2 regions of the Sphingobium limneticum genome follow, and region 2 is predicted to be linked to the other one. Evidence: riboswitches for the same ligand, from Rfam matches in the RefSeq annotation. Region 2 holds a riboswitch; the other holds the start of a gene.
What was found. A riboswitch is a leader RNA that binds a small molecule or an ion and turns the genes downstream of it on or off. The one in region 2 is predicted to bind thiamine pyrophosphate.

Region 1 (7,260 bases), on a different contig from region 2:
TGCGCCACAATCCCTCATATCATTCATAACCTTTTCGGGAACAGGTTGGGATACTGACTGACGCTCTACAGAGACAACAGCCTCTAATTCACCAAACGCCAAAAGCTTCTTTATAGGATCTACCAAGCCTTTATTTCGACCGTGCGTAATAAATACTTTCTTGTTTACGGCCGTCGATCTTAGGTGCCGCTCAAAATCCTCAGAGGGGGGTGGCTGGTGTTCCGCATTCTCTATTTTTGGCTCATTCCGTTCCACCAAATCTTCCAAACCCTTTTGGTCCGATGCACTTGGCACGAGCGTCTCGTTGCGCCGTGTTAAGTTTATATACCTTTTGCCCTTTATCTCTTGGACAAGGCCGAGAGATGAGGCTCCCTCCACGATAAGCTTCAGCGTAGCTTCGGTACGTTCTTTCGGTACTCCCATGCTGTTTAAGACATTGTATGCAATGCTATCGGGCGGGAGAGGGCTATTATTATATTTGTTCAAAAACTCCCCAACCACTCGCGGTTTCAGTAGTGCTTCACGTTTCCCATGGAGGTCTTCACCTTCTTCTAGAGGGTTTAGAATCCGCTGGACTAAAGGGGTAAGCGCAATTTCAGCAGCATTGTATCCGCCGCTCGTAAGTCCATAAGCAATGGATGATCCGGTTAGCATTTTAAAATGGCTCGAAGCAGGCGCGAGGTTCATTGCCGCCGCAACTTCGAGCGGCTTGGTTGGAGCAGATGCATAATTATCGGCTATAGCAACCGCTACCCGAAGAGCATCACCAAGCGCATAAGCCGGCACATCAATCTGACTCACTTGCACTCGTTTTGCTTTGAGATTCTCAGTCGCCTTTTCGGTTTGCTTCGCCACGAAATTCCCCAACTTTCTAGAACAGATAGGGAAGATGTCCGACTCCACAAACTGATTCAAGTTATGTAACCCATCCGTTATGACAACTTAAATTTCAGGGCTGAGCTAGGTTTCGTGGACAAAGGGTATCCACAGTTTGATTGAAGCGAGTGCGACGAAGCCAAGGTAGGACTCGCGGGTTTTATCGTAGCGCGTGGCGACCCTGCGCCAGTTCTTCAGCTTGTTGAAGAGCCGTTCGACGAGGTTGCGCCATTTGTATTTGACGCGGTCATGGGGGATCGGGTCGCGGCGGTTGCTTTTGGCGGGGATTACCGCCTCGACATGGGCTTTGGCGATCTCTTCGCGGATAGCGTCGGCATCGTAACCGCGATCCGCAAGGAACGCCTCGATCTTGTCGCTGATCATCCGGAACAGGGGCGCAAACCCGTGCACATCGTGGGTTTGCCCTGGCGTCAGGACGTATCCGAGTGGACGCCCTTGAGCATCACATCTGGCGTGGAGCTTGGTGGTGAACCCGCCGCGCGATCGGCCAAGCGCCTCGGTTTCCTGAGTCCCTTTTTTATGCCGACTGCACAATGATGTGCTCGAACCACGGTGCTATCGATCATGTCGGCGGTGCCATCGCGGCCTGCCATTTCTGCGAACGTTTCGAGCATCGCATCGAACACCCCGGTTTCAACCCACCGTCGGTAGCGCCGGAACACGCTGTTCCACTTGCCATATTCATCGGGGAGGTGGCGCCACTGGGCACCCGTCCGCGCCATCCACATCATACCTTCAAAATATAGCCGGTTGTCTTGCGACGGACGACACCCTCGGCCTCGCTCGGATGGCAACAGCGGGCCGATCAGTGACCATTCTTCATCCGACACTCCAATCCGCTCCCCCAACTCTGCCTCCCAAAAGACAGCCTTGAATCAGCGCGTGAGTCTCTCGTCAAGCTTTGTCCACGAAACCTAAAGCAATTCCCGTATTCATTCAATCATGCTCCCTACCGCCAGCGCCCATATAGAGTTCGCTGCCGGTTGCCTTGAAGAGCCTGCTCATCTCTTCCATGCCCTTGAGCGCGGCGGCCTTGCTGGCTTGCGCCACTTCCGCGCCGGTCAGGCCCGCTTCCAGGAAGCCGTCGGCGGCTTGGTTCTTTTTGGCCGCGAAATCCCGGACTTCCTGCGTGATCTTCATCGAGCAGAATTTGGGGCCGCACATGGAGCAGAAATGGGCGCTCTTGGCGCCTTCGGCCGGGAGCGTCTGGTCGTGATATTGTTCGGCGGTTTCGGGATCGAGCGACAGGTTGAACTGGTCGCGCCAGCGGAATTCGAAGCGGGCGCGGCTGAGCGCGTCATCGCGGACCTGCGCTGCGGGATGGCCCTTGGCCAGGTCGGCGGCGTGGGCGGCCAGCTTGTACGTCACCACGCCGACCTTCACGTCGTCGCGGTCGGGCAGGCCCAGATGCTCCTTGGGCGTGACATAGCAAAGCATTGCCGTGCCATACCAACCGATCTGCGCCGCGCCGATGCCGCTGGTGATATGGTCGTATCCCGGCGCGATGTCGGTGGTGAGCGGCCCAAGCGTATAGAAAGGCGCTTCGCCGCACACTTGCAGCTGCTTTTCCATATTCTCCTTGATCTTGTGCATGGGCACATGGCCCGGCCCCTCGATCATCACCTGCACATCCTGTTTCCACGCGCGGTGGGTCAGTTCGCCCAGCGTGTAGAGTTCGGAAAATTGCGCTTCGTCGTTGGCGTCGGCGATGGAGCCGGGGCGCAGGCCGTCGCCAAGGCTGTAGGCGATGTCATAGGCCTTCATGATCTCGGTAATCTCGTCGAAATGCTCGTAGAGGAAGCTTTCGCGATGATGGGCGAGGCACCATTTCGCCATGATGGAGCCGCCGCGCGAGACGATGCCGGTGACGCGCTTAGCCGCCATCGGGATATAGGCCAGGCGCACGCCGGCATGGATGGTGAAATAATCGACGCCCTGTTCCGCCTGCTCGATTAGCGTGTCGCGGAAAACGTCCCATGTCAGGTCTTCGGCGATGCCGCCGACCTTTTCGAGCGCCTGATAGATGGGGACGGTGCCGATCGGGACCGGCGAGTTGCGCAAGATCCATTCGCGCGTGTCGTGGATGTTGCGGCCGGTGGACAGGTCCATCACCGTGTCCGCGCCCCAGCGGATCGACCAGACCAGCTTGTCGACTTCGGCCGCGACGTCGGAGGCGACCGCGCTGTTGCCGATATTGGCGTTGATCTTCACCAGGAAATTGCGGCCGATCGCCATCGGTTCGGATTCCGGGTGGTTGATGTTCGACGGGATGATGGCGCGGCCGCGGGCGACTTCGTCCCGGACGAATTCGGGGGTGACATAGTCGGGGATGGACGCGCCCCAGCTCTGGCCGTCACGGACATATTCGGCGAGGCGCGCGCGGCCCAGATTCTCGCGCTCCGCAACATATTCCATTTCCGGCGTGATGATGCCGCGCCGGGCATAGTGCATCTGGGAGACATTGGCGCCGGGCTTGGCGCGCAGGGGTCGCTGCACGACGTTCGGGAAAGGTTGCACGCCGCCTGACCGGTCGGGGCCCTTGAGCCCATTATCCTCCGGCTTGATCGCGCGGGCGTCATAGTCTTCCACATCGCCGCGCTCGATTATCCAGTCGCGGCGCAATTGCTGCAGGCCCGCCATGATGTCGATCCGCGCATCGGGATCAGTGTAGGGACCGGACGTGTCATAGACGCGCACCGGCGGCTCGCCGCTGCCCGGCTCCAGATGAATCTCGCGCATTGCGACCTTGCGCGGGCCGACATGGATCTTCTTCGACCCGCGAATGGAACCAGTGGTGACGGTCATTGCGGCCTGCCGGCCGATGAAGCCTTCGGCTTCGGTCATCTCGGTGCGGGCGGGGACATCTGCCATGGATTAGCCTTTCAGACGGAAATGGTGGCGCGGCCGTTGAGGCCGGCGAGGAAGAGGAGGATGCCGAGGATGAGCGCGATGCCGGCCCAGACGCGGATGAAGCCGGTCGACCAGTGGCCGATGCGGATGAGCGGGCCGGGCACGGCAAGCAACATCGCGCCCTCGATCAGCGCGACATAGCCGATCAGGCTGACGATGACGGCGAGCGGGTCGGTCCATATGCTGTGGATCAGGACCAGCGTGCCGCCGACCGCGAAGACGGCGAACCCCAGCGCCACGACCAGGCCCGGCGATCGGTTGAGATCGTCCATCACCGCCCGCCAGCGCGGCGGGCTGGCCAGACCACCAATGCCGATGACGATCATGTAGAGGCCGAAAATTTCGGCCAGGCGCAGCGTCAGAACGGAAATCGTATCCATGGGCCGCCTCTCTTTCGTCTCTTCTCAAAGACGCAGGGCGGACGCGGTTTGCGGATTACACAAGCCGTTCCCTCCCTACGCCGGTGTCAGCCGGATCAGGTTCGACGGGTCGCAGCCACTTCAGCTGCCTCTCAACCGCTTGTGCGCGGTCCCCCGGGGATGCTGGACAGGATAGGGGCGAAACGGCACAAGGTCCAGCAGCTTATGTTCGATACCCCGCCCCCCGATCTGTCGACCAAGGCTGGCCGCAAGGCCTGGCGCCATGAAATGCGCATGGTGGCGGTGCGGCCGCGCCGATGGGGACTGTGGCTGCTGACGCTGGGCTTCCTGCTGGTCATGGCGCCCGCGGCCTTTGGCCTGCACAGCCTGTGGGGCTGGTCGCCCAGCCTGATCGGGAGCCTGCTGATGCTGGGCGCGTTACCCCTGCTGATAGCGAGCGCCGTGTTGCGCGCCCGCTATATGAAGGGGCGATTCACTTTGCCGGGGGATAAGCGCTGATGAACAAGAGGATGATGCTGTTGGTGACTGCCGCGATGCTGACCGGGGCCGGCGTGCCCCCTACCCCCTCCGCTGTGCCGGCGGATGACCCCTTCATCTGGCTGGAGGACTGGACCGGGCCGCGGGCGATGCAGTGGGTCGAGGCGGAAAACAAGGCGACAGAAGCCGCGCTACAGGGCGATCCGCGCTATGCCGGTTACTATCGGGACGCGCTCGCCATCGCATCGGCCAAGGACCGGATCGCCATGCCGATGCTGATCCATGGCCGCGTCTATAATTTCTGGCGCGACGCCGATCATCCGCAGGGTATCTGGCGGTACACTTCGGAAGCCGATTATGCGACCGATGCACCGCACTGGACGACGGTGCTGGACCTGGACGCCCTGTCGAAGGCGGACGGCAAGAAATGGGTGTGGAAGGGTGCGACCATCCTCGATCCCGAGGAGCGGCTGGCGCTGATCAACCTGTCGGACGGTGGCGAGGATGCGGTGACGCTGCGCGAGTTCGACCTGGTGTCGGGCGCGTTCGTGCAGGGCGGTTTCGATATTCCCACCTCCAAGCAGAATGAAGCGTGGCTGGACAAGGACTCCCTGCTGCTGGCCCGCGACTGGGGCGAAGGCAGCATGACCAAGTCGGGCTATCCCTTCGTGGTGAAGCTGGTGCAACGCGGGCAACCTTTGTCGGCGGCGCAGGAAATCTATCGCGGCGCGGCCAGCGATCAGGTCGGCACCTTCCCGATGCTGTTGTCGGACGGATCGGGCAATCGCGCGGCCTTTCTCTATCGCGGCGTGACCTTTTTCGGCAACGAAACCTACCTCGTCACGGGCGAAGGGGTGAAGAGGCTCCCCCTCCCCGCCAAGAGCCAGTTGCAGGGCATGGTGCAGGGACAGGTGCTGATCCAGACCAGCGAGCTTTGGGAAAGCGGCGGCGTGACCGTGCCGGCAGGATCGCTGGCGGCCGTGCCATTGCAGGCGCTGGAGGCGGGCGAGACGCTCAAGCCGCAGATATTGTTCGCGCCCAATGCCCGCCAGTCGATCGACGGCGTGGCGGCGACGAAGAACCGGGTGATCCTGGCCATCAACGATAATGTGCGTGGGCGGGTGCTCGTGCTAACGCCGGGAAGCGGCAAATGGACGAGCATGCCGGTGGCGCTGCCCGACAATGCGACCATCGCGATCGCCAGCGCGACCGACAAGAATGACAACGCCTATCTGTCGGTGGCCGGCTTCCTGTCGCCCACGACGCTCTGGGCGCTGGATGCCAACCACCCTGCTCCGACTCAGGTGAAGGCGATGCCGGCCCGTTTCGATGCGCAGGGCCTGGCCGTCGATCAATTTGAGGCGACGTCGAGCGATGGGACGAAAATTCCCTATTTCATCGTCCATCGCAAGGACATGAAGCCCGACGGGTCCACCCCGACGATCATGACCGCCTATGGCGGGTTCGAGATTGCTATGACGCCCAGCTATGCCGCGAGCACGGGCAAGCTGTGGCTGGAGCGAGGCAACAGCTTCGTGCTGGCGAATATTCGCGGCGGCGGTGAATTCGGCCCGGCCTGGCATGAGGCGGGGCTGAAGACGAAGCGGCAGATCATCTATGATGATTTCGCGGCGGTGGCGCAGGACATATTCGCGCGCAAATTATCCTCGCCCCGGCGGCTCGGTATCTATGGTGGATCGAACGGCGGGCTGTTGATGGGGGTGGAATTCACCCAGCATCCCGAACTGTGGAACGCCGTGACGATCCAGGTGCCGTTGCTGGACATGGTCCGGTACGAGCAGATCGCAGCCGGCGCGTCCTGGGTGGACGAATATGGCAGCGTGTCGGTGCCGACGGAGAAGGCATTTCTGGAGAAGATTTCGCCCTATGCGAACATCCGCAAGGGCGTGAAATATCCCACGCCCTATATCTGGACGACGACGAAGGACGACCGCGTGGGTCCGCAGCATGCGCGCAAATTCGCGGCGCGGCTGAAGGATTATGGGCTGCCCTATTATTTTTACGAGGATACCGCCGGCGGCCATTCTGGCGACGCCGACATTGCGCAGGGTGCGCGATTGCAGGCGATGCAGATGGTGTATTTCAGCCGGTTTCTGGAGGGGGAGTAGATAAGCAAAAAGCCCGCCGGATTGGCGGGCTTTTTCATTTGGTTGCGGGAGTAGGATTTGAACCTACGACCTTCAGGTTATGAGCCTGACGAGCTACCGGGCTGCTCCATCCCGCGTCACCAATGGGAAAAGGGCGGGTCTTTCGACGCCGCCCTTTTACAAGACTTATGAATGGGTTTTTTGTGTCCGATATATGCGCGAGCTTCAATGCCTGGCGACGCCCTACTCTTCCAGTGCTTGAGCAATAGTACCATCGGCGCAGACTGGTTTCACGGCCGAGTTCGGGATGGGATCGGGTGGGTCACAGACGCTATGGTCACCAAGCAATGAAGCTGGCGCATATATTGGGTTTTTGATCGATGCCGTGCACAATTTGGTATGTGTGTAATTTATATATCTGGGCTGGCTTAACGACCGTACGATCAAGCATCGTCACTGTTGCCAGTGCTGATGTTGATGGTGGGACT
Region 2 (7,317 bases):
CCAGCGTCTGGATAGGCGAGTTTTTCGGCACGACGATCGCCGACGCCCTTCCTGCATGTTCGCCGGTGGGGCGATAGGCGGTGACCGCCCTGATCTGCGCACCGCTCGCATAGGCGAAGGCAAAGGGGGCAGCACCGATGCCGCCAATGTCGATGGCGCCAGCGTCCAGCGCCTCCAACAGAGGAGACGCGGCCGGGAACAAGGCCCATTTGATCTGATAGGGCACATCATCCAATTCGCCCGCCGCCTTGAGCAGGGCCTGGGCGCCGCCGCGCTGATCGCCCACGACCAAAGTGCGCGCTTCGTCGGCCGTCCCCCCGCTAACGGGACGGAACAGGATGGTGGCGAGTACGGCCAGAGCCAGCACCACCCCACCCCACAGCCAGAGGCGGGAGCGGCGCTGCGCCACCCCTGCCCCCTGCCGATCGGATGCGACCGGTTCGGTCATGCTTTCTCGCTTTTCAAAGGTCAGCGTAGAGCGGTTCGTCGGCGATCAGAACGCGATGAAGCAGGCGCGGATAGTCGCCATAGTTGCGCACGGCATAATGAACGGCGGCGCGATTGTCCCAGAAGGCGACCGATCCGGGCTTCCACGAGAATCGGACCTGAAATTCGGGGCGCTTATATTGCAGCAAGATCTGATCGATCAGGTCGCGGCTTTCGGCCAGTTCGACGCCCAATATCTGCGGGCTTTGCGTCAGATTGACCCAGAGGATCTTCCGGCCCGTCTCCCGATGGGTGCGCACCACCGGATGGGCGACGATCGGATAGTCATGACCGTCGGCCAGCAGCGAGGGGCGATAATCATGGGTGACGTGCAGCCCCTCCAGCCGCGCTTTCAGGTCGTCCGACAGTCCTTCATAGGCGAGATGGGCGTCGACCCAGACGGTGTCGCCACCGACCGGCGGCAGATCGACCGCGCGCAGCACCGCGCCCCAGGTCGGCACCAGACGCCAGCTGGTGTCGCTATGATAGGCCTCGCCCGGCCTGATCTTCACCTTCGCATGACGTTTGTCGAAACGCGCATTATCCACGGCGGAGATATTGTGGATAGGCGTGACCTTGGGGTCATGAGTCGTGCTGGGATGCGTGTAGAGCGGCCCGAATTCACGCGCAAAGGCGGCGTGGCTTTCATTGTCGAGTTGCTGGTCGCGGAAGAAGACGACCTTATATTCCAGCACGGCTGCGCGAATGGCATCGCGCACGTCCGGGCTGATCGGCTTGCCGATGTCGATGCCGTGGATTTCGGCACCTATCGTGGGTTGGAGCGGGCGAATGTCGAGCCCTGTGGCGGTGATGATCTCGGCTGCGGCTGTGGACATGATGTCATCCTTTCCTGCCTTGAAGCCCCCGAAATGGAGCCATGAGCCAAGGGTATGGAATCCCGCAGGGCAAATCCCATGATTAATTCTTGATCGTCTATGACCGGGCATGAACCTGCCTTCGCACCCAAGCCAAATCGGCATGTTCCGGCCTTTTATGCGGCCTTTCTATTAGTGCGGGACATAGATGGACGAGCGATTTCCATAAGCGGTCGCCCATGGTGAGCGCGATAGCAGGCGGTCAGGCGGTGGCCGGTCCCGACGCAAGGCGCCATCGCCTGTAACCCAGTATCGCCAGGATGATCATCGCGCCGTAAAGGCCGGCCGTCAGCCACAGATGCTTGTACGCAAACATGCCGACATAGACGATATCGACCAGGATCCAGAGCAGCCAGCTTGCCGCATGGCGGCGTGCGGTCCAATATTGCGCGACCAGGCTGAAGCTGCTGAGCGCGGCATCCATCCAGGGCAGCGACGCATCGGTGAAGCGATGCATGGTCCAGCCGATAGCGAGCGCGCCGATGACGCCGACCGCAAGGCCCGCCAGCGCGCGCACGAACGGCAGGGGCGCGACGACGACTTCGCCTGCATCTGCCCTGCCCCTTGCCCAGACGATCCAGCCATAGAAGATCGCTATGCCAAACAGCGCTTGCAGCAGCATGTCGGCATAGAGGCGCACATCGAGGAAAATCTTGAAGTAGAGCGCGCAGGCCAGCAGGTTGACCGGCCAGCACAGCATACGCCGCTTCGCGGTCAGCCATATGCCCAGAAAGCTGACGATCACGCCGATGATTTCGAGCGCCGACATCAGGCCACAGCCTCCCCTGCCAAACGGCGCAGAAAATCCTGCCCCGCAGCAGACAGGAACCAGTCGGCATGGCCGATCAGATAATCCTGCCAGGCGACCGCCGCCTGATCGGAATCCCCGACGATGCCGGCGAAATAGTCGATCTCCGACAGGGCGAATTCCACATGGACGAGCGGCAGCAAGCGAGCAAGCGTTGCCATGTCGGTCGGAAGCGGTAGCAGCGTGCGATAGCCGGCCAGGATCGCGCGCGCCGTGTCGACATCACCCAGCGCATCGTCCTGCCCAAGATCCAACCAGCGGAAGGCGGTCCGCTCGATCGCGATGGCGAGGTCGTGGAGCGCGCATGTGCGTGTTGCCAGCCCGAAATCGATGATGGTGTCGACCTGACCCTCTGCCGTCCAGAGGAGGTTGGACGGGTGCCAGTCTCCGTGCGTCCACAGCGGCACTTGGTCGGGCACGCCTTCGCCCAGCGTCGCGAACAACCGCGTCAGTTCCTGTCGCCATGGCTTGTCCGCCAGCCAGCCGGCAAGCGCCGGGCGCGCAGCGATATAGGCTTCCGCAGCCGCCAGCGGATCGGACGCGGACAGGATGGTGAAGCTGGCAACAAGGGGACGATCGTCGCGGGCAGGTGCCTCATAGCCCTGCGCAGCCCGGTGCAGCCGCGCCAGTGCCGCGCCCGCTTCATGGGCATGACCTGGCGTCAGAAACGGCGTCCAGGACTGGCGATCGCGATAAAGGTCGATGCCAGGCGCGTCATGATGCAGTTCGTAGGTCCATTCACCCAGCGCGATCACGCTGGCGCCGTTTGCCGCCGTTACCACGTCCGGCACCGACAGCCCCGCCGCCCGCAAATGGGCCATGAAGCCATGTTCCTGCGCCAGTGCTGCGGGCGTGCGAAGCCGCTGATGATGGCGCTTGAGGAAATGGACGCCTCGGTCCGTCTCGATCAATGCCGCTGCCGAAAAGGGACGCGGCGAATGCCAGTTGAGGTCAATCAGACGCCCTGCCGCCGGAAAGCGGTCCAACACCGCCTCCGCCTCCGCTTGAGTGATAGCGGGCCAGGTCGGTGCCTCCAGCGCCGTCCCCATGCCATGGACCAGATGGCCGCCGCTCATGGTCAGAAAGCTCGCGATAGCGTCGCCACGAAGGCGCGTCCGCTGCCGATATAGTAGCCGGGCGCCGAACCCGCGATCAACGTGCCGTTGCGGCCGGTCACATCCTGCGCATTGGCGCTGATCGCCGACACGCCGGACAGGACGCGCGGGTTGGTGACGTTGATCGCGTTCAGGCGCAGGTCCATGGCGCTCGCGTCGATCAGCCCGGCCAGATGGACGCCGATCGCCAAGTCCAGCGTGGCATAGCCCTTGATGCTCTCATCATTCATGAAGGTCGCATATTGGCGGCCGACATATTTAAGGGCCGTGCTGCCGAACAGGCGACCATCATCATAGGTGCTGCCAAGGGCGAACTGAAAGCGTGGCGCCGCGACCGCGCGCTTGCCCTTCGTCGGCAACCGGTCGCCGCCCACCGACAGATCGTCATCCAGCCGGCTGTGCAGATATTCGCCCGATGCGTAGAGGCTGAACCCCTTGAACGGGCGATAGTCGATCTCGCCGTCCAGGCCATAGCTGGTCTGGCTGCCGCCATTGATCGTCGAATTGACCAGCGCGCCGCCGCTGTTGACCACCGTCGCGACCTGACGATTGCGGAAATGATAGTGGAAGGCGGTCAGCGAGAAGGACAGGTTGGGGCCGATATAGCGATAACCCAGCTCCTGCGAGACGCTATATTCATTCTTCAGCGCGCCCGTCCCCTGGTTGACCAGTTCGCCGCCATAATAGCTGTCATAGAGGGAAAATTCGTTGGGCGTGCGGAAATTGGTAGTGATGTTGGCGAACAATTGTTGCCGCTCGTCCAGTCGATAATGGACCGCCGCGCGCGGCAAGGCGGCGAAGCTGTCGACATGCACTTTCGACTGCGGTCCCGGCAGATAATTGCGGCCGTTGCGCAGCAGGCTCACCCCCTTCAACCCGATATCGATGCCCAGGCGCGGCGTGAGCGCGATACTGTCCGCCAGGAAAAAGCCCTTGGTCACGGTGACGGTGCGCTGATTTTCATAGGCGAGCAGGCGGCCGTCGGCCGTGCGGATCGCCTTGTCCTGATAGCCCCAGGCATCGACCGGCCGCCCATTCGCATCGATCGACGTATAGCTTTGTGTCACGCGGTCGGTGCCATAGTCGAACCACAGGCCGGCGGTGATGCTGTGGATGCCCGCCTGCAAGGTCAGCTTGCTGACGTCGCCGACGCGCCTTTGCTTGCCGGTCCAGTTGCCGAGCACGGTCGCCACGCCATCGACGGCGCCGGGCAGCGCGATCGGCTGCGTCAGTTCTTCGGTGCCCAGATAATTGCCGGTGGTCGCCAGCTGCGTGCCATAGGGCGAATTGCCATGCCCCATCTGGAGATAGGCGCTGCTATCGAATGTCAGGCTGTCGCTCAGCTGAATATGCACCGGCGCGGCGAAATAGAGGTTGCGGAACGGCGCGCGATAGAGGCGCCAATAGCTGGTGTCGCCGTCCGTGTAGCGCTTGGTAAAGTTGAAGCCGCGCCCGCTCGCCTTCCAGTCCGCCATGGTCGGGCTGGGGTAGGTGGAGGTGATGGCATCATTATAGGACACTGCCAGGCTGGCGCGATTGCCCTCGCCCCATTCGTGCAGCAGTTTCGCGTCGATATGCTGGCGCTTGTCATAGCCTGCCCCACGCCAATTGTCCGCGCGGTTGTTGGAGTAGGAGATGAACGCCTTGAGGCCGCTATTCCCGATCTCGCCGGTGTCGAACCGCGCGAAGACGCGCCGCTGGTCGTAGGAGCCGGCCGACAGGTTGATAAGGCCACCCATCTCCTCCTTGGGGTCATTCAGCGTCAGCGACAATGTGCCGCCCGCCGCCGCCACGACCGGCGCGTCGATATCGGCCGCGCCCTGCGCCAATGCGATCTGCCGCACATTTTCCGCGTCGGCAAATTGCGAGGGATAGGCGTAATAATAGCCGATGTCGTTCTGCGGCGCCCCTTCCAGCAGCACGCCGATCTGGTCCTGTCCCAAGCCGCGCAGCGTAAGGCTGGACGTTGCGGACAGACCATAGGGATCGCTCGACGACACATTCGCGCCGGGCAGCAGGTTGACCAGCTGGAAGGCGTTGAGCGTTGGCGCCTGCTTGCTGATGAAGGCTTCGGCGATCGAACTGACCGCCTTGGGCGCATTCTGGTCAGGCAGCAGGCCCTGCGGGTCGGGATAGCCCGTGACCTCTATGGTCGCGCGATCCTGTTCGTCGTCCGCCGCCATCGCGACGGAAGCCGACACCAGCAACGCCGTCGCAAGAGCGGCCCGGCCAACAAAAGTCACATATATCGTCATCGTCTCTCGTCCACTCCACGCGGAGGGACTGGCGGACGCGCCGCCTTGCCCTCCCTACGCCGGTAATCAGCCGGATCAGGTTCAGCGGGTCGTGGTCTGCTGACCACCTCTCAGCCGCGCATGAGCGGCCCCCCGGGGATAAAGCGCCTCTAGGCGTTCGGACGCGATGTGGAAAGCATTATCGAACAGGAGTGGCTAGCCGGCCAAGCAAAACCGAGCCGGCATTCAGGTCCATATCACCGGACTGCTTGGAACTGACATGAATGGTCATTATCACGGCCAGGAAGTTCAGCTTTTACGGCGGCAAGGCTTTTACGATGGACCAAGCGCATTGGAGCCGCCAATAGGGGTCAAGTTCATGCGCCGGGCGACCGGACCATGGCCGGAAAAGGGGAGGAGCGCAGAGTGAAGATTGGTGCACCCAGAGAAAAGTCACTGGGCGAGGCGCGCGTTGCGCTGACTCCAGACAGTGCGGGGCAACTTCAGAAACTGGGCCATATATGCCTGGTCGAAAGTGGCGCGGGTCAGCAGGCCGGCTTTGCCGATGATGCCTACCGCGCGGCTGGCGTGACGGTCGTGGCCGATGCAGACGCATTATGGGCCGAAGCGGACGTGATCGTGAAGGTCCGCCCGCCCGAGGCAGAAGAGACGGCGCGACTGACGCCCGGCAAGACGCTGATCTCCTTCTTCTATCCCGGCCAGCGCGGCGAAGAACTGGCGGCGATCAATGCCACCGGCGCCAATATACTGGCGATGGACATGGTGCCCCGCATTTCGCGCGCGCAGAAAATGGACGCGCTGTCGTCCATGGCGAATATCGCCGGTTATCGCGCGGTGATCGAGGCGGGTGCCAATTTCGGCCGCTTCTTTACCGGTCAGGTGACCGCAGCAGGAAAAGTACCGCCGGCAAAGGTGCTGGTGATCGGCGCAGGTGTCGCGGGCCTGGCCGCAATTGGCGCGGCGACATCGCTCGGCGCCATCACGCTGGCCTTCGACGTGCGGCCGGAAGTCGCCGAGCAGATCGAATCGATGGGCGCGCAGTTCGTCTATCTCGATTTTTCGGAAGAACAGCAGGATGGCGCGGCGACCGGTGGATACGCCGCCCCGTCCAGCCCCGAATTTCGCGAAGCGCAGCTCAAGAAGTTTCGCGAACTGGCGCCGACCGTCGACATCGTCATTTCCACCGCTCTCATTCCGGGCCGCGATGCGCCCGTTCTGTGGACCAAGGACATGGTCGAGGCGATGCGGCCCGGATCGGTCATCGTCGATCTGGCGGCCGAACGCGGCGGCAATTGCGAACTGACCGTCACCGACCAGAAGATCGTGTCTGCCAATGGCGTGACGATCATCGGCTATACCGATTTTCCCAGTCGCATGGCGGCGCAATCCAGCTCGCTTTATGCCAGCAACGTCCGCCACATGCTGGCCGACCTGACGCCGGGCAAGGATGGCGTGATCGTCCATGATATGGAGGACGACGTGATCCGGGGTGCGACCATCGCCTTTGAAGGGCAGGTCAGCTTCCCGCCGCCACCGCCCAAAATCAAGGCGATCGCCGCGCAAAAGCCCAAGCCCAAGGCCGAGGAACTGACGCCCGAGCAGAAGCGGGCGAAGGACATCGCCGCGTTCAAGGCGCAGACCCGGTCGCAGGTCACGCTGCTCATCGTCGCCGCGCTGCTGCTGATGGGCGTCGGTGCGGTCGCCCCGGCCAGCTTCATGGCGCATTTCATCGTCTTCGTGCTGGCCTGTTTCGTCGGGTTCCAGGTGATCTGGAATGT

Region 1: linked by a shared signal. The riboswitch ahead of F4U95_RS06535 (DUF2065 domain-containing protein) and the one ahead of F4U95_RS18400 (TonB-dependent receptor) in region 2 are both predicted to bind thiamine pyrophosphate.

What each region holds. Positions count from the first base shown of each region.
Region 1 is NZ_VYQA01000004.1:114-7,373, reverse strand. It holds gene F4U95_RS06550 (TIR domain-containing protein) at 1-855, opposite strand, end outside; partial or broken gene F4U95_RS06545 (IS5 family transposase) at 961-1,727, opposite strand; gene thiC (phosphomethylpyrimidine synthase ThiC) at 1,834-3,768, opposite strand; gene F4U95_RS06535 (DUF2065 domain-containing protein) at 3,780-4,187, opposite strand; TPP riboswitch at 4,243-4,353, opposite strand; gene F4U95_RS06530 (hypothetical protein) at 4,392-4,685, shown strand; gene F4U95_RS06525 (prolyl oligopeptidase family serine peptidase) at 4,685-6,793, shown strand; tRNA gene F4U95_RS06520 (tRNA-Met) at 6,833-6,909, opposite strand; rRNA gene rrf (5S ribosomal RNA) at 7,003-7,117, opposite strand.
Region 2 is NZ_VYQA01000016.1:19,456-26,772, reverse strand. It holds gene F4U95_RS18420 (ABC transporter substrate-binding protein) at 1-448, opposite strand, end outside; gene F4U95_RS18415 (TauD/TfdA dioxygenase family protein) at 462-1,322, opposite strand; gene pnuC (nicotinamide riboside transporter PnuC) at 1,564-2,130, opposite strand; gene F4U95_RS18405 (phosphotransferase enzyme family protein) at 2,130-3,245, opposite strand; gene F4U95_RS18400 (TonB-dependent receptor) at 3,248-5,539, opposite strand; TPP riboswitch at 5,574-5,684, opposite strand; gene F4U95_RS18395 (Re/Si-specific NAD(P)(+) transhydrogenase subunit alpha) at 5,945-7,317, shown strand, end outside.